Regions from separate parts of the Lentisalinibacter salinarum genome, predicted to be linked through region 3. Evidence: riboswitches for the same ligand, from Rfam matches in the RefSeq annotation. Region 3 holds a riboswitch; each other region holds the start of a gene.
The links. A riboswitch is a leader RNA that binds a small molecule or an ion and turns the genes downstream of it on or off. The one in region 3 is predicted to bind cyclic di-GMP.
Positions count from the first base shown of each region.

Region 1 (4,395 bases), on a different contig from region 3:
AGAAACCTGCCTCGCAACGTTTTTAAAGGCCTATCACGCCCTCAGAGCGCAGAGGACTTTATCTGCCACTTGCCGAGCTAAATCGATCCTCTCAGATTCCGGGACTTCGTCGATAACCATATTCTCTGAGTATTTTTGGTCCTTGTTATACATAGGCAGGGCATCAAATTGGATCGTGTTTTCAGCGCCGAAGATGTTCTTCATCATTCTGCCATGGCAATGCATGAAACAACCATCTATCACAATCACTTTATCGGCTTTCTTTGCCCAGTTTGCCATTGCCGAATGTGGTGCTGTAATCATCTCGCCATGGCATCCTCGACTATATGGCTCCTCTTTCGCCACCATGTGAGCTGCGATCCGAGCAATTTCTCCGCGAAAGCATCCTCCCGCGCATGAAATAACGGGAATCCGCTTCTTAGCGATCATTTCTTTCCCGACAACCTCACCAAGTGGACATACTGGTTTCGCAGCGTCCACCTCAAGGCCAATTTTTCGCTGTAAATTCATAATTTATCCTCGGCTTTCCATCGAGTGGCCTACGTTTACCCTCATCTCTTCTTCCAGTCTCAGCCTGAGCTTACAGCCACTTATTTCTGGAGGTTGTTAAACCGAGCATTTCAGCAACTCAGTGATCGGGCAGGCTCCAGCAATCGTGATATATACACCACCCAATATAATGAGTCCGGCAAGTAGGAATGCCCAGATTGCGAGTGCCATCCCAAATGTCTTAGTCACGCCGTTGGACTTTGACGATGCAAAAAGGACGAAGTAACCAGCAATCGTCCAAAATGTTGCGGGAAGAAAACTGAAAAATAAGCACATGTCAGCTCGCCTCTATCGATTGCGCGTCTTCGGTTTGCTCATTTGCGGTGACTCGAGCGAGATTGTTTAGCTCGACAGTCAACGGAAATCCGAACTTTAGATTCGCATTCGTAATTCCAACCAACTGCATCCCCAAGATGACATCGCAATTGATGTCCGCGAGGGTTTGCTCGACGGTATATCTTGCCGATTCGCATCCCATGACCAGAGCAGCCTCATATTTTTCGGCCTGCTTCAACAATCGGGTTCGCTGGCCTCTCGTCCAAAGACAAGTCGCAGGGCACGGGAGGTAGCTGGTAAAGACGCCAGTTTCGATCCCGTCGTGCTCAAGAGACTTACGGGTCTCGCCTACATAGTCTTCGTAGGCGGGTGTCTTAATGCCATGCTTGAAGAATTCGATGAAGGGCAAGTTTTCGTCACTTGCCAGACTGACAGGCGGGCAAATCGGGCATGAGACAATAAGCACGGACCTATAAGCTTGAAGCTTGTTAGAAAGATCCAATGGCTCCAGGTGAAGAGGCATAAGTAACCGCCTTGGCGGTGAGCAGATACGAGAAAATTGATCGCCGCTTGGACCAACTGCCTCGGCAGCCCGGCGATCTTGGGTCCCTCGGGAAGTCAGCAATGGCTTCTCGGAGGAAGCGAGGACCCGTGGCTTTGCGTCACTAGCTTTCGCCAGGTTTGCCTTTATCGCAAGTACTAGTTTCTCGCTTTTTTCTTGACAGTCAATTCTGGGATTTGCCTAGCGTCCGCTTCGAGTCGATAAGCGACCCTAGCGGATTCAAGAACGTGGGCTACGCGCGGCCAGAGGCCGAAAGGTCGGTTTCCGGCCAGACGCGGCTATTGGCGCGAAGGAACAAATGGCGCAATAAGAAGACCAACGCCAATGCCGATCAGGATAGACGCTACGAAAGTCAGAGCTGAGGTTTGTAGAAAAATCAGCCCGGTGCCGAGTCCGGCCAGCGTTCCCCCACCGATCACCCAAGTGCTCTTGTCGGTACGTGTAGCCATAGATGTCACCTCTATTCTGATTTGGCGACTTGCCGCCAGCGGAAGATGCATGGGTTGACTAAGCCCAGCGCCGCTCTGTCAACGCCTAACGCTCCTCTATCTCGAGCAGGTGATCAATAGGGGATACTCGCAAGAGGTAGGCGCAGCTTAATGACTCGTCAGGGTATCCGGGGCGCTCGATCAGAACCGTCGGCCCGGCCAATCTACAACACAAGACCTACCTTTAGCGGTCTGGACGACCGGTCCTCCCCCCGGTGCCCACCAGCACAATATTGCCGGGACGAGGATACGGCATTTGGCTGCGAGATACGGTGAAGCTCGGTTAACCAAACGTCCGCTTCGGGTCGATAAGCGACCCTAATTTGAGCCGGTCCTCGGTCTAAAGCGCCTCACAGACCGAAAGGTCGCTTTCCGGCCAGAAGCGGAAAAAAAGCCCCGCACTGGGCGGGGCTATCGAACACGGTGAACAGAACGCTTCTTAAGCCGTCTGGCGTCTGCGGGCAAAACCCATGCCGAGAAGGCCAGCACCTAGGAGGGCAAGGGTTCCGGGTTCGGGCACCTTGTTGATGCGAATGTTATCCAATGCGAATTGGAAGGGAAGTCCGTCCGAACCGTTGTCCCTCGTATAGATCCGCGCAGACACGATATCGGCGCAAAATCCGTCGCAGCCATACCCTCGGAATCCGAAAATGCCGTCTGTCCAGGCGCCGACCGTAAACGCGCCGCCGCCCGCGTAGACGACATCAACCAGGAACAAGAAAGTCTCTTCGAGGTAGTCCTCACCAAGCGAGAAACCCAAAAGGTCGAAGGCTCCCCCGCATGTCATCGTGATATCGCTACCGAAGATGTGAGTCGTACCGTTATCGCTACCATCCACACCGTTTTCCGTGCCGGCAAAACTGTCGCCGGCGACAAAATCGCATCCTCCCGATGTGACCGAGTAGCCACCAAAGGCGAAATCAACTGCTGGATCAGTTCCTCCTGGCCTCGGCAGCGCAACTCCCGGATCTTCGAAATCGATAGTGATCTCGTCCGCGGTCGCCGTCATCGGTGATAGCGAGACAGCCACAATGGCTAGACAGGTGCTTCTTATTCGGTTCATGCGGCTCTCCCAAGTGGCTGCATCTGAGGTACAGAGCTCCCCGAGCAAATTCTATACCAAATCGTCAATATTCTGACTTTACAGAGGGTTGAGTCTGCCCCTGCGCCGCGCGTTTTGTAGATATGTAAAGAAAGCTGACGATACTTGGCAGCTTGTATCTATTGCGCCAATAGAAAATCTCGTCCGCTTCGGGTCGATAGGCGACCCTAATTTGAGCCGGTCTTGGCTCTATGGCGCCTCACAGACCGAGGGGTCGGTTTCCGGCCAAGAGCGGGCGGTCGAAGTTGAGGCTAATAATCGGATCCGCAGCAAAAATTTGCTTCGGTCACACCAATGCCGTACCGCTCTTCGTACACCTGCTGGTACCTTCTTGGGTAGCGGTTGTAGGCTTCGCACTTTTCTGCGCTTTTTCCTCTCAGGGTCCACCTATCGCCCAAGAACGGGTGAAACTCTTCGTCGCTAAAACTCCAATAATAAGTTCGACCGTTCGCATAGATCCTGAAATGTGGATCTCTCAATTTACCTTCGCGAGGGTTGGGGACTCTATCCTTCACGGCCTTCTCTAGCATCCTCCCGACGTCTAGCTGTTCCGCCGACGTCACAAAGATATTCTGCGTATCGTCATAGATACACGCATTTTCGTGATCGGGAATGTCCTTTAGCGCCGCAGAGACTGCTTCCTCGAATCCAGGCTCGTACCAGAATTTCGCGATCGGCGTAAACCAGACCGGTAGAAAAAGCCACAATGTGCCGACTGCTGCTAGCCCTACTGCGGCAATCGCCAGTTTGGCAAGTAGCCTGAGAATCTCACGCATTCCGGAAGACGGCTTCGGGTCGACTCCGCAAATCATACCTCAGAGCGCCGCTAGGGTCGCTTTGCGGCCAGAAGGAGCCGCTGGGGTCAATCCCAAGAGACGGAGATATCTGTCCGATGCTTTCCCAGATCGGTGAGAAGCTGAGAAAGAGCTTCCGCATCTTTGGGGAGTTTCTCGCGCAGTTTTGACAATCCGTGGAAACGCAATTGAGATGGTAGATCGCTTAACTGCGGATCAGTCATGCAGTCCCAGCACGCGTCCCAGTTCTTACCCCACCAATCTGGAAACGACATTTCTTCAGCAAGAATCGCGAAAAGCTCATTCTTCGACGACGCATTTGAAAGATCAATCGTACGATTCGTCGTCATTGCGCGAATGTCGCATTTGAGTCAGCAGCGGAAAGTATAGCCTGATCCTGGCAACTGTCGCCTCGCGGCCAGAAGCGCTCGCAACTTGCTCCGAATCAGATGGAGTCGTTTCGCCGATGAGCATCAACCAGTGCGTTGAACATCTTCTCTGACGACGACGTTTTTGATGCCCGTGGACGGCTAAGAAACACAGCCACTGCTGCGCCAATGATTGGGATCAGCCATATCGCAAGGTAATAGGCAATGCGATCTCGTCTGTTCTCGATCCGCTGAG
Region 1 is NZ_JAPDRH010000004.1:475,186-479,580, forward strand. Features, by position in the region: gene ACJMKZ_RS17750 (putative zinc-binding protein) at 34-510, opposite strand; gene ACJMKZ_RS17755 (hypothetical protein) at 827-1,234, opposite strand; cyclic di-GMP riboswitch class I at 1,409-1,521, opposite strand; gene ACJMKZ_RS17760 (hypothetical protein) at 1,666-1,836, opposite strand; gene ACJMKZ_RS17765 (PEP-CTERM sorting domain-containing protein) at 2,315-2,938, opposite strand; gene ACJMKZ_RS17770 (hypothetical protein) at 3,229-3,753, opposite strand; gene ACJMKZ_RS17775 (barstar family protein) at 3,840-4,121, opposite strand; partial or broken gene ACJMKZ_RS17780 (hypothetical protein) at 4,217-4,395, opposite strand, start outside.
Region 1: it holds a riboswitch for cyclic di-GMP, as region 3 does, so the genes downstream of both, ACJMKZ_RS17755 (hypothetical protein) here and ACJMKZ_RS05570 (hypothetical protein) in region 3, are expected to answer to the same signal.

Region 2 (4,733 bases), on a different contig from region 3:
CACCTACGGTCGGCGCGACGTGCCCTTGCGGTGGCAGGCGCAGAACCTGCAGAAGTTCACGTCCACCGTGGCCGGAATTCCGCGTTTCACCGCCGGCACCCGGGCCCGCCCCGGCGGCAGTCGTCCGGAACGGCTGCTCGAGCTCTACAGCTTCGAGTCGAGCCCGTTCGCACGCGTCGTGCGCGAGCGGCTGTGCGAACTGGAGATCCCGTACATCCTGCGCTCGGCAGGCCGGACAAAGGCGAGCGACTGGGTGCCGCCCGTCGTTCGCGACGCGCTGGGCATTGAAGGCCAGCCGGAGCTGGAGAACCGCCGCGCGCTGAAGTCCCGCGCGGGACGCGTCTCCATCCCATACCTGGTGGACCCGAACACGGACACCGAACTGGCGGAGTCCGGCGACATCGTGGAGTACCTGAACCGCACCTACGGCTGAAGCTCGGCCGCACGCCGCCGCCGGCCGTCCTACAGGAAGAACTGGGCCAGGTAGGGGTTCAGCAAGCGGCCGTCCGGGTCGAGCCGCCGGCGCATCTTGCGAAAGAACTCGAGCCGGCTGCCCAGCGAGGCGGCGACCTGCCCGGCCGAGAGCCCGTCCGTCTGGTCGAGAAACGGGATCCCGTTCCATTTCTCCGCGAAATCGGCGAACTCGAGCACGAAATCCTGCCACTGCGGACGGGGTGTGCTCACCGCCCGCAGCACGAACACCGGTCCGTCGAACGAGGGCGACAGCAAAGCGCTGCGGTCCCGGGCGAGCCGGTAGCCGACGGTGGGCATGTCGCAGCGGAACCGGGTGCGGGCGTAGTAGTCGCGACAGAATTCCCGGTAGGCCTGCACGATCAGCGGAAACTCGGCCGCCGGGAAGCACCAGCTGGAACAGGCGAGCCGGCGTCCGCCCCGCCCCCCCGGACGGGCTCCGCCCTGCTCCACCGCCGCGCTGCCGGCGTGGACGGGGGCGCTGAACAGCGTCTGACCCGCTCCGTTGATGCGGTCGATCATGCCGTAGCGCAGAGCGGGGATCGGCACGATCCAGGACATGGAGTTCGTCATCGCCGGCAGGATCGTGCTCTCGCCCCAGTCCTTGATTTTCCACAGCAGGCGGTTGACGTGGGTGTCTTCGTCGCCGTTGCGCCGTAGCTCGAGATACACCTGATCGCGGAATGGCAGCAGGTAGAAGCGCAGACCCAGCTTCGATCCCAGCAGCCGGCCGGAGACGGCCGCGAGCTCGGCCGTGCTGCAGCGCCGCCGCCGGATCGTGAAAGGACTCATGGGCCGCACCCGCAGCGTCACCTCGTGGATGACGCCCAGCAGGCCGTAGCTCAGCCGGAACATGTCCAGCAGGTGGGGACGGGAGGCGTCCACCGTGAGTTCGCCGCCCTCGGGCGTGACCACCTTCATGCTGACGACCTGGCTGGAGAACAGGCGGGTGCCGACGCCGGTGCCCGGACCGATGCAGGCGCCGGCCACCGCCCCGCCGACCGTTCGACCCATCAGGTCGTGTCCGCCGGCGAGTTCCAGCCCGTAGCCCGCCAGTTCGTCGGCGAGACGCTGCAATCGAAGCCCGGCCTGCACGGTGACGTGCTCGTCGCCGACCTCGAGGACGCCGTCGAGGCCTGTCATATCGATCACCGTACCCCCTTCGGCCACCGAGCAGGGAGTGGACGCGCTGCCGGCGCCCATCGGGCGGAGCGGTGCCGGCAGGCCCGAGCCCGTCCGCAACAGATCGCGCAGCGCCTCCGGACTTTCGGGCCTGGCCACCGGCGGGGCCGGCGTGCGGCGGGCGGCGCGCCGTGGTGTGACCGATCGACCATTGCCGTGATCGCCATGGATCCAGTCGCGGACCCGGTCGTGACTGACTGCGTCTCTCATCGGTGTCGTTCCTCCGCGGGACCGCTCCCGCCAACGGGCTGCGGCACGTTGCGGGTCACAGGTCCCGGCACGAGAATGAGCGGAGGATGGCCCGGGTGGGCGTGGTGCGGCAGGACGCCGCATCGCGCTTCCGTCTGGCAGCTCCGCTGTCCCGGCGACGGCCGGGGACCGGTGGCTTTGCGACCCGCCCTTTCGAACGGTGTGCCCTTTTCAAACGAACGCCGAGCGTCGCACGGGGCCGACAGACTGTCAATCGTGGGCAGAGCCCGACACGTTCCGGCACGGCATGATGTCAAATCGCCGCGCAAATACAGCCCGGCCGATGTCCGTTTGCCGGGGCTCGCGTCTTCGGTTTGCCACTATGCCGGGCCCTCCCCGTTGCTGCTTAAATGCCGTGGGTTACCGCCAAGAGTCCGGGAACAAAAATTCGGGGAGAGCGATGTACATCAATCCGGAGTCCGTCCTGCGCTGGATCCACATCCTTGCGATGGTCTACTGGCTGGGCGGTGAATGGGGCGTCTTCCAGACGTCTTACAACGTGGCGAATCCGAAACTCTCACTGGACGAGCGCCGGCGGCACATGGAGACCGCCTACCGGATCGATATCCTCGCCCGTACGGGCATCATCCTGCTGCTGCCTCTCGGTCTGCACATGGGGTTCAACCTGGGTGTGCACGATTACGGCGGCGGCTGGCTGTGGCTCGTGTGGATCGTCGCCTTCGCGTGGCTGTCGCTCACCTGGTCGGCATTCGTCTACCGGGACACCGACCGGGGACTGCGGCTGACCAGGATCGACGAGGCCGTCCGCTACGTCGTCATCCCCGCGCTGTTCCTGGCCGCTGTCTGGTCATACCTGACGGACTGGCCCTTCCGCGCGGACTGGTACTCCACCAAGGTGCTCATCTACAGCCTGCTGCTGGTGATCGGCCTCGGCCTTCGCTTTATCATGCGCCACTGGGTACCGATCTTCCGCGAGCTTGCCGAGAAGGGCCCGAATCCGGCGCTGGAGCAACGGCTGGCGTCAGAGCTCGCTATCGGCCGCGGCATGGCCTACGTGTACTGGATCGGCATTGCTTCCGTGGCCTTCCTGGGCGCGACAAAGCCATTCTGAAGCCAACGCCACGCCGCCATTGGCAAGGTCCGGGTAAAACCGGGACAATGCGCGCGGTTGAGCGAGGCGCCGGCGGCGCCATATCGGAGACATGAGCGGAGAAGAAATCAGCCGGATGAGCCTGGACGAGCTGCTGGTGCGCAACCGCAGTCTGCGTGCGCAGTTCAGCGAGGATCCCGGCCTCCAGGACGAACTCCAGGCGCTGCAGCGCTGGCAGGCAGGCCGCCTGGAGCAGACCTATGCGGACCTGCAGGAGCGGGAACGCTACCGCCCCGGCGTCGAGTTCTTCCTCGAAGAGCTCTACACCGACAAGGACTACCTGCCCCGCGACACCCAGCTCGAACGTGCCTCGCCCATCCTGAAGCGCATGCTGCCCGCCCAGGCTCAGGAGTCGATGCGCATGGCCGTGCAGCTGGAGGTGCTGAGCCAGGAACTCGACGGCGAGATGACCCGGCAGCTCGGCGCCGGCACCACGATCGACGAGCAGAGCTACGCGGAGGCGTACCGCAAGGTGGGCCGCCGGGACGACCGCGAGCGCCAGATCGGATTCATCCTGGAGGCCGGCCGGGACCTGGAGCGCCTCGTCAAACTGCCGATGATCTATACCCTCGTGCGCATGGCCCACGGCCCGGCCCATCTGGCGGGCTTCGGCGCGCTGCACGACTTCCTGGAAGACGGTTTCAGGGCCTTCCGTGCCATGGGCGGCGCAGAGGAATTCCTGCATGCCATCGAGGACCGTGAGACCCGCATAATGGAACAGATATTCTCGGAGCATCCGCAGCCTTTCCGGCTCTCCGACGACGCCGAGGCGCCGCCGACGGAGGCGCCGGGCTGAGGCCGCCTATTCGTCCCGCTGCAGGATTTCGATCAGCTCGTCGGCCTCTTCCGGATCCACCGGATGGAATTTGCCGAGACCGCAACCGGCCGCCGGCCTAAGTCCACCGGCAAAATCGGTCAGCACCGTGATGATATCGAGATCGCACAGGCGGCCGGTGGGCACCTTGTACATGAAACGCTCTTCGCGGGAGAGTCCCGGGCAGGCGCGCGGCAGCTGATTGCGATAGACCGTGCCGTTCTTCATGTAGAAGAAGATATTCTCGTCGTCGACGACTTTCGTGCGGTCGACGCGTATCAGCTGCACGCAACGGACCGCCTCCGGATCGTCGGCGGCGACATCGGTGGGCTTCGCTTCCCGCGGGCTGCTGGCACAGCCTGCGAGGACCAGTGTGACTGCTGCGACCAGCACGCCTCGTGGCCAGCTCTTGTCCATGTTCATAACGTCCTCCCTGTCCCGGCTCCCGCCGCGTATCGGTGTTCCTGTTGGTATAGTACCGCGTTAGCGCAGCCGTCAAGTAACCGGGAGGTGGAGGCCGGACAATGGAAAGTGCGAAGCCGGAAAGGATGCTGAAGGCGTTCATGCAGGGACTGGAGAAGCGCAACGCCCACGAGCCCGAGTTCATCCAGGCCGTCTGTGAACTCGCCCGCTCCGTGATGCCGCTGGTCCACGCCAACAGCGCCTACCGCCAGGAACGCATACTCGAACGCATGACGGAGCCGGACCGGATCATCGTTTTCCGCGTGACCTGGGAGGACGACAACGGCAACGTGCACGTGAACCGCGCCTGGCGCGTGCAGTTCAACCGCGCGATCGGCCCGTACAAGGGCGGGTTGCGTTTCCACAAGACGGTGAACCAGAGCGTGTTGAAGTTCCTCGGCTTCGAGCAGACCTTCAAGAACAGCCTCACGGGTCTGCCGATGG
Region 2 is NZ_JAPDRH010000003.1:89,249-93,981, reverse strand. Features, by position in the region: gene ACJMKZ_RS10905 (glutathione S-transferase N-terminal domain-containing protein) at 1-433, shown strand, start outside; gene ACJMKZ_RS10900 (FAD-binding oxidoreductase) at 463-1,863, opposite strand; cyclic di-GMP riboswitch class I at 1,997-2,079, opposite strand; gene ACJMKZ_RS10895 (hypothetical protein) at 2,303-2,974, shown strand; gene ACJMKZ_RS10890 (FFLEELY motif protein) at 3,066-3,809, shown strand; gene ACJMKZ_RS10885 (DUF6491 family protein) at 3,816-4,250, opposite strand; gene gdhA (NADP-specific glutamate dehydrogenase) at 4,352-4,733, shown strand, end outside.
Region 2: it holds a riboswitch for cyclic di-GMP, as region 3 does, so the genes downstream of both, ACJMKZ_RS10900 (FAD-binding oxidoreductase) here and ACJMKZ_RS05570 (hypothetical protein) in region 3, are expected to answer to the same signal.

Region 3 (4,733 bases):
TACAGGGTCTGGCCGAGCGTGAAGTTGCGCGCGGTGGTGCCGGCGGAATAGCTGACGATCCGGGACTCCTCCTGGACGACGTTGGCGGGCACCACCCAGGCCTCGATCGCGTACTCGCCGGTGCCCTTTATCAGGTCGTGCAGCTTGCGGCTCGCCGTGGTCGTACCCTGGGCCTTGCCCTCGCGCAGCGCGATGCCCCAGCCGCCGACCCAGTTGTAGGCGCCGCTGATGGTGAGGTTCAGCGCCGGCTCGACGCCGCTGGTGTCGAAAGCGGTGTCGCCCTGGCCGGTCTTGAACTCCCACAGCGCGATCACGTTGCGCTCGTAGCGATTGCCGCCGGAGGCGACGATGCCGTCGGTCAGTGCCAGCGCGCGGCTGAGAACGAAATCGGGGTCGACCTCGGTGGGCATCACCTGATTGGCGAAAGCCTCCACGGCCGACTGCATCTGCGCCGCGTTCGCTGCGCAGTCGCTCCAGCAGTTGTGGAACTCGCTCGCCAGGCGCACGACGAAGCGCGAGGCCGCTGGGTCGTCCAGATTGATTTTCGACTTCGCGGCATCGTAGGCGGCCGCCACGTCGGCCTCAGCGAAGAACGGCGACTGCGACGTGGCCGCGGCGCTGGTGTGGCAGCCGGCGCAGTACTCGGTGAGGACGGGGTGCACGGTCTGCCCGAACAGCGCGCCGGCGTCGTCCGGGAAGCTCTTGCTGGCGCCGGGCTGCTTCTCCACCGGTGCTTCCAGCTCGATGTTCTTGCCGCCGCCCGCGGCGTCGCCGGCCCAGTTGCCGATCCAGGTCGTCAGGATCTCGCCGCAGACTGCGTCGCTGGATTCCCAGCAGTTATGGCCGCCTGCCACCTTCGTCACCATGCGGGAGTCGGCCGGCGAGGTCAGATCGACGATGGCGTTCGCCTCCTCGTAGGCCAGGTTGACGTCGTCGGTGCGGGCGAAGGTGGGCGCCTGGCCGCCAGTGCCGTGACAGGCGCCGCAGCGGTTGTCCGGACGCACGTTGTCCCAGACCTCGATCTTGAACGACTGCACATCGTCGGTGGCGGGCGCCGGGCCCGTGTAGTCGGGCGACGGCGTGACGCTCGTCACCGGATTCTCCTCGACGTCGGCGCCGCTGGAGCAGCCGGCCAGCGCGGCGGCGGCTGCGAGAGCGACGACGAGGCGAGCGCGGGCGGGCAGAGAGACCCTGTTGTTTCTATCCATGATTGCCGACCTCCTCATTCGCCCATGCAGTGCACGGCGGTCTCGGCGAACACCGTCTTCATGCGGTACTGATCGGCGCGGAATACGCCGGTGATCCTGTCGAGGGCCGCCCGGTCGGCCGCATCCTGTGGCAGGCGGAAGCACACGGCCTCGAACACCTTCTTCACCTGACATTCGGCGAAGACGTCGCTCGCGCCGAACTCCTGGCCGAGGGACTTGGCGCCGTTGCCGCTGCCCGGCAGCGACGGATCCCAGCCGAGGCTGGCATTGCGCCCCTCCCGCCAGTAGTTGTCCCAGCGGTCGTCGGGCGTGCGGAAGCCGAACGGGAAGTTGGCATCGTTATTGAAGTACTTGGGATGCACCTGACCCTCGGTGTACTCGATGCGGCCGGTGTCCGGGTCGAAGTCGTAGTAGGCGTAGGCCTGCGCCAGCGGATCCATGCCCGCGTGGCATTCCACGCAGTTGTTCAGGAAGACGCGGCTGTCGCCGCCCGGGCTGCGCGAGACGTCCTGGCGGATGCGGTCCGGCGAGCGCGAGCCGTCCTTGACCTGCTCCAGGTCGTTGCACATGTGATTCATCAGCGTGAAACGGAACATCGCCCGGTTGGTGCCGGCGATGAAGAAGGCCTCGGCGGCGGCGCGGCTGGTGACCACGCCGGCGGTGGCGGAGGCCGGCAGCTCCGTGACCGCGGACTGGCTGGTCTGCACCAGCGTGGTCTTCAGATCGATGCCCTGTTCCTCCATGGCCTCGTAATGGGCGTTGTCGGACATGGAGTAGGGAGGCAGCCCGAGACCGCTGTCGCCGACGTAGAGGATGTCGGCGGAGAGCACGGTATTGAACGGCACGTCGTCGCGGATCATGCCGATGACCGTGGCGGTGTAGTCGTTCAGCGGCGCGAACACCGTCTGCTCCCGGTTCGTCCAGGGCGTCACGAAGTTCTTCAGCGTCACGTTGTAGAAGGCGCTGTTCTCCATGGCCGTCTCCGCGGCCGCGATGGGGTTGCCGGCGAGAATGTCGGCTTCCATGTCGGCCAGCACCTGCTCGGTGGGGGGCACGCCCGCGAGACGGTCGTGGAGCCGTTTCGCCTGTTCCCGCGGACCCGCTTCGGCCGTGGCGACCAGCGCGAGCGCGAGGCAGGCGATGGCGAGTAGGGCGCGGCGCGGAAGCGCGTGCGCGAACTGCTTCTGTACGTTCATGGGTACGTTCATGACGATCCTGCTCATACGTTTCCGTCTTCCCTTACTGCCAGGGGGCGAAGACCGTCGGGAGCGGAGGACGTGTCCGCGCGGACCATCCGTGCTGATCGTCAGCTTTCACTCGTGGCAGCTTCGCCGTCCTGGACGTGAGTCCGTAGACCGCTGGCTTTGCGTCCCCGCCTTTCGACGGGTTTGCCCTTTTCAGAAGCCCTGCGTGCGCATCGCGCTATTCAAAGCGTCCGATGCTCGCAGATCGCCGACAGGGCCACCGTGACTCCATTCACAAGTCCCGTGGTCTCCCGGGACTCCCGCCACGCGTGCTCCCCCGCGGCCGGCTACTGTTGCGGGCAGACGGTTGCAAGCCGCGTGCCAGATCACGACTCGGGTCACAGGAAAAGCCGTTTCGAATACAGAACAACGGGTTGCGTTTGATCGGGGCGGCGGCGCCGGGCCGGCATATGTCAACCACTTGTCGGCGGAAATCGACACTTTGTCGGCGACCGGAGGACAACCCCCTGATTCGGCGGGCGTTTCGGCTTGTCGCGAATCCACGACAACGTGCGTCCGGGTGACGGCCCTCGCGTCACCTCGCAGCCGATATTACGAGGCCATCGGTGCGCTTTCTCTGTCGGCGAATTTCCACATTACGCGCGTCCCGGAACGCTCCCTATACTGCGCCGCTCGTTATTCATCAGAGCCGCCAGGACGTGCGCGCGACGAACTCCATGGATTTGTGATCTTGTTAACAGAATGCAGTGAGGCCCCTCTCCACCATTGGTCACGGCTGGTCGCGAGCCTTCCAGCCGCGTGTCGGAAGACCGGCGGTGCAGGGCGCCTGCAGCATTCCCGCAGTGATCGCAGGAGTGCGTCGCGTGACGGCTGCAGGAAAGAGGATGTCCCATGAACAGCACGATGCAGACAGTTACCCGGAGGACGCCGGCAAGGGCGGCTCTCGTCGCCGTCGCCTGCACGCTGGTGGCCGCCGCGGGCTGCGGCGGCGGCGGCAGCGGCGAAGGCCGCATCGGCTTCGGCAGCGGGCAGGATCCCGACCCCGTCGTACTCGACTTCCCCATCGCCTACGTGAAGCGGCCGGTCCCGGTCGACGACAACGGTGACCCGACCGACTTCGACGTGCGCGAGCCGGTGACCTTCGACATCGGCGCCGATCTGTACGTGCGCGACCGCGCCTCGCCCAGCACAGCGGACGTCAACGTCACCGGGGAGATCACCGAAGGCCTGGGCGACGTCCGCGACCTGGAGATATCGCGCGACGGCACGAAGGTGCTGTTCGCGATGCGGGCGCAGTTCATCGAGGGCGCCGACGAGGAGGATCAGCCGACCTGGAACGTGTGGGAGTACGACATCCCGGGCGAGACGCTGCGGCGGATCATCGCCTCGGACATCGTCGCGGAGTCGGGCCACGACCTCGCGCCTGCGTACCTTCCCGACGGGCGCATCATCTTCTCCTCCACGCGCCAGCGCCAGTCCGGCGCCGTGCTGCTGGACGAAGGCAAGCCTCAGTTCGCGGCCCTCGACGAGGACCGCAACGTGCCGGCGCTGGTGCTGCACGTCATGAACGCGGACGGCACCGAGATCCGGCAGGTCAGTTTCAATCAGAGTCACGATCTGGATCCGGCGGTGCTCTCCAACGGCCAGGTGGTGTTCAGCCGCTGGGACAACGCGCCGGGCAACGACGGCATCCATCTCTACCGCATGAACCCTGATGGAGCCGCGCTCGAACTGCTGTACGGCGCCAACAGCCACGACACCGGCAGCGGCGGCGAGCCCGTGCAGTTCCTGCGCCCCCGCGAGCTGCCGAACGGCAACGTCATGGCCCTGCTGCGCCCCTTCGACGGCGCCGGGGGCGGCGGCGACATCATCGAGATCGACGTCGCCAATTACATCGAGAACACCCAGCCGAACCGGGACAACATCGGCGTGCTGTCCGGCCCGGCGCAGACCGCGGCCACCATCAACGAGGTGCTGATCGACACCGATACGCCCTCGCCGGGCGGTCGCTACAACTCCGTGTTCCCGCTGCGCGACGGCACAGAGCGGCTGCTGGTGAGCTGGAGCCAGTGCCGCCTGCAGGATCCGGTCGATCTCAGGATCGTGCCGTGCACCGACGACAACCTGGCGGACGCGGCACTCGTCGAGGCGCCGCCGCTCTACGGCGTCTGGATCTACGACCGCAGCGATGAGACCCAGCAGCCGGTCGTCGCGCCCGAAGAGGGTTTCATGTACACGGACATCGTCGCCGCGGAGCCGGGCACCGGCACGCCGCCGGTGATCTTCGATGATTCCGAGCCGTTCACCCTGGACCCGGACA
Region 3 is NZ_JAPDRH010000002.1:550,733-555,465, reverse strand. Features, by position in the region: gene ACJMKZ_RS05575 (LamG domain-containing protein) at 1-1,208, opposite strand, end outside; gene ACJMKZ_RS05570 (hypothetical protein) at 1,223-2,404, opposite strand; cyclic di-GMP riboswitch class I at 2,527-2,611, opposite strand; gene ACJMKZ_RS05565 (HzsA-related protein) at 3,305-4,733, shown strand, end outside.

Region 4 (4,733 bases), on a different contig from region 3:
CCGCCGACAGCGCCGCCACCTAGCCGCGGCTTCATCGGGGTGATGCAGTGAGTCTCGAGAAAACCTGGGAAGAACAGGCGCTCCTGGACCAGATCGATGCCGAGCAGCAGAAGCTCGGTGATCTGGAGGAGCTGCTGCGCGCCGCCAGCGGGGAATTGCAGTCCCTCGCGGGCGAGCGCGAGAAATACGAACTCCTCGATGCGGTCACCGGCTCGCTGGAGCAGCTGGAGCGCCTCGGTGCAGCGGACCTTTTCTGGCGCGATACGCTGCCGGCCGACGCCCGCAGCACGCACCTGGCCGAGGTCCGCAGGCAGGCCACGGCGTTCTGCGATCGTGTGGCCGGCATAGAGGAGCGGCGCGACCAGCTGGCGCGGGAACTCGAGGAGCGCGACGACGTGCTCGAGTATCTGCAGGCCGAATTGCACGACCTTCGGGACGAGCAGGAGCGCAAGCTGAACGAGTGGGTGCTGGAACGCGACCCCTCGCCGCTGCCGTTCCGCCGCATGATCATGCCCTGGACGCGGGGCGTGGAAGAGGACCGGCGTTTCCGCCAGTCGCTGGCCGCCACGGTGGCTGCGAGCGTACTGGTGGCGCTGGTCCTGCGCATGATCGATCTGCCCATCCCCGAGCACGAGGAGCTGATCGAGGTCCCCGAGCGTGTGGCCAGACTCATCCAGCCCGAGCCGCCGCCGCCGGCGCGTACGGTGGAGACGGAGCCGGAGCCGGTGATCGAGGAGCCGCCCGAGCCGGAGGAGCAGGTGGTGGAGGAATCGCCGCCCGAGGAGATGCCCGAGATTACCGAACCCGCTAAAGTGGCGGAGCAGTCCGCGCCGAAGCAGGAGGTCCGCTCGAAGGGCATCCTCGCTTTCCGGGAGAGCTTCGCGCAGCGGGCGCGTTCCGGACCGTCGGCCGATCTCGGCGCAAGCGCGCGGGTCGGCAACCGCGGCGAGTCCGCTGTGGGCCGCCCGACGCGGGCCATGGTCACGACCGACGCGCCCGGGTCGAGCGGCGGCATCAATCTGGCGAGCGTCAGTCGGGACGTCGGCGGGGGCGCCGGCGGCCAGGGCATCGAGGGCGTCCGCGTCACGCAGGTCGCGACTTCCATCGGCGGCGACGGCTCCGCGGACCGGCCGCGGGCCGGCGGGCCGTCGGCCGGGCGCACGGACGAAGAGATCCAGATCGTGTTCGACCGCTACAAGGCGGCGCTGTACCGCCTGTACAACCGGGAGCTGCGGCGCGACCCGACGCTGCGCGGCCAGCTCGTGCTGAAGCTCACCATCGAACCCGACGGCAGCGTCTCGATGTGCCGCCTCCACTCCAGTGACATGGGCGCGCCGGACCTGGCCGACCAGATCGTGGCCAGGGTGAGCGGTTTCGATTTCGGCGCCAAGGAGGACATCGCGGCGATGACGATCATCTACCCGATCGATTTCCTCCCGGCGACTACCTGAACGAACGACGAGTAACCGACAAAGAAGAGATTCTGACAAAGGCAAAACCACCGAAAGGTGGCGACGCAAAGTCTCCGGTCTACAGAGCCCCGACGGCTCCATGACAGCGGGACCGCCCGAATCCGGACCCGGGATCACGCCAGGGTCCAGGCCTCTCAGGCAACGCGATCGCCGCCGGTGGAACAGGCACCACATGGCGAGCAGCAGAACATCCAACACATCGGCAAGCGCCCGGACGGTACTCCGGCTGCTGGCCTTCGCCGTGCTCGTGCTGGCCGCCGCGCCGTCCTGGGCCGTGGACTGCTCGGAGTTCCCGAACGGCACCATCGACGGCTTCGCCGGCGACGTCGCGCCCGCCCAGATCCAGATCGACCGCAACTGCACCATCCGGAACTTCCCGGCGTCCAATCCGCTGGACACCAACTTCAGCTTCCTGACCCAGCCGGGCCAGACGGACGAGCGCTGGCTGATCGTCTTCGACAACGTCGTCCATACCGGCGAGATGGCCTGCAACAGCGTCGCGGGCCATCGCATCTGGTTCGTCAACGGCTCCTCCAGCTCCATCCAGGAGGGCTGCCAGAACCTGCTGATCCCGGTCGAGAAGATCGAGAAGGACAACCCGCCGGGCACGACGACGGCGTCGATCGGCGTGCCGTTCACCTACACGCTGACGATGCCGGTGCTGTTCGACGCCGGCACCGGCACGGTCATCGACGAATTCGGATCCCTGAACGACCTACACGGCGTCACCCTGATCGACGACCTGAACGCGACCGGGGTCGATCTCACCTACGTGAGCCACACGGCCTACTGGGAGAGCACGGGACTGCCGGTGGCACACACCTTCGACAACGACGGCGGCGTGCTCACCTTCGACAACTTCCCGATCATCCCGTCGAACGAGCAGATCGTGATCGAGCTGACCGTGGTGCTGGAGGACTCGCCGGCGAACGCGATCGGCACCCAGTTCGTGAACACCGCCAAGTGGGATTTCGGACGGCTGATCGACGGCATCTTCTACGAGCCGCTGCCGGGCGAGTGGGGCATCTCCGATCCGCTGACCATTGCCGGTCCCGATATCGTGGTCACCAAGACCGGGCCGGCGACCCTCGGCCGGACGCTGAACCTCGGCCAGTGGGGCGAGTTCGCCATCGACGTGCACAACACGGGACTGGGCGAGGCCTGGGACGTGGCGCTGGTGGACCGGCTGCCCGACGGACCCCAGGGCGGCATGTGCGACATCCAGCCGGAGATCCTGGACGCGCAGGTGTATGCCGCGGACGGCGTCACGCCGGTGCCGGGCAAGGGTCCGCTGACGCCGGGCGTGGACTTCGATCTGGTCTGGCAGGGCAGCCCGCGCTGCGAACTCACACTCGACATGCTTACCCCGGCGGCCATGATCGGCCCGGACGAGCATCTGATCATCCGCTACCGCAGCCGGCTCGACGCGGACACCGACGACGGCGTCCAGCTCACCAATGTCGCCGGCGCCACCCGGTGGTACAACGGAGCGGCCGGCAACCCGGACCGGCTGGAGTTCGCGCGCCCCGTGACCAATGGGACGGTCGGCACGGCGGACCACCAGGACGCGCACACGGTCACCACGGCGCTGTACGGTTATTTCTTCGAGAAGACCGTGGCGAACGTCACCAGCGGCGCGGATCCGGCGGAGAGCGCCGCGCCCGGCGACCGGCTCCGCTACACGCTGCGGCTGCAGACCACCGACGGCCCCCTCGAGGACGTCGCGATCCGCGACGATCTCGGCTCGCTGAATGCGGCACCGGTGTTCGTGCCCGGCTCGCTGCAGGTACTGCCCGGCTCGCTGCCCGCCGGCGCCACCACCGCCGCGACGGATCCCTTCGGTGGCACCAACGGCACCGGCCAGCTGGTGGTCACCAATATCGATCTGCCGGCGGACGGCGAGCTCGTAGTGGAGTTCGAGGTGACCCTGGCCGAAGCCATACTGGACGGCACCGTGGTCGCGAACCAGTCGGAGCTGATCGGTGCCGTGAAACTCGCCGACAGCGACGACCCCACCGTCAACGGCCAGGCCGATCCGGACGTGCCCGGCGACGAGGATCCGACGACGGTGGTGATCGAGGCCGAGCCGCCGCCGGCGCTAGCGAAGGCGACCACGCAGCCGACCGCGGCCATCGGCGAGGCTTTCAGTTACCGGCTCACGGTGCCGACCACGCCGCACAGCGCGCCGCTGTATGACGTGCGCATCGTGGACGATCTGACGGCTTCCGCCGCGGACCTGGAGTTCGTGAGTGTCGCCCGGGTGTCCGGGCCGGCCGGGTGGGCGCCGCAGAATACGGGCACCGCCACCTCGCTGGTCATCGAGGATCCGGCGAACGGCATCGATATCCCCGCGGGCGAGCAGGTGGTGGTCGAGATCACGGTGGCGCTCAGCGACACGCCGACCAACGTCGCCGGCCTGGAGTTCACCAACACCGCGGCCTATACCTACAACCAGCTCGACGGGCAGGGGGCGACCGAACGACCCGGCGATGGCGCCGTCAGCGGCCCGATGACCATCGTCGAGCCCGAGCTCACGCTGGAGAAATACGGGCCGCTGCGCCTGCGCGCGGGCGAGACCGGCGTCTTCACGCTGGATGTGCACAACGTCGGCACCTCGACGGCCTGGAACGTCTATCTGACCGATCTGCTGCCGGATACCGCCGACGGCGGGCTCTGCGACGCCGCACCGGCGCAGGTCACCGCGCAGCTGTTCGAGGCGGACGGCACCACCGCGGTGGCCGCACCGCTCACCGCCGGCGCGGACTACGCGGTGTCCTTCACCGGCCGGCCCGGGTGCACGTTCACACTCGAGGTGCTGTCGCCGGCAGGCGGCATCGCCCCGGATCAGCGGCTCCTCGTTACCTACGAGGCCGGCCTGGACGCGGACACGGTGGCCGATGCGGCATTCACCAATATTGCGGGTGCCACCGAATGGTCCAGCGTGGACGTCTCCACCCCGGACGACCGCGCGCGCACCTACAGCCGTACCATTACCGACGGCACGGTGGACGTGCTCGACCACGAGGACGCCCACACGGTGGTCGAGTTCTCGCCGGAGCTGCTGTTCGAGAAGACCGTGGTCAACGTGACCACCGGCGAAGACCCTGCCGCCGTGGCCACGCCGGGCGACACGCTGCGCTACAGCCTCTACGTCGAGAACCTGGGCGACACGCCGGTCGACGAGTTCCGTCTCGTGGACGAGCTGGACCGGCTGAACGACGTGCCCGCATTCCAGCCCGGCACGCTGACTGTGGTCACGCT
Region 4 is NZ_JAPDRH010000003.1:632,289-637,021, reverse strand. Features, by position in the region: gene ACJMKZ_RS13435 (ExbD/TolR family protein) at 1-23, shown strand, start outside; gene ACJMKZ_RS13430 (AgmX/PglI C-terminal domain-containing protein) at 48-1,451, shown strand; cyclic di-GMP riboswitch class I at 1,482-1,571, shown strand; gene ACJMKZ_RS13425 (hypothetical protein) at 1,645-4,733, shown strand, end outside.
Region 4: it holds a riboswitch for cyclic di-GMP, as region 3 does, so the genes downstream of both, ACJMKZ_RS13425 (hypothetical protein) here and ACJMKZ_RS05570 (hypothetical protein) in region 3, are expected to answer to the same signal.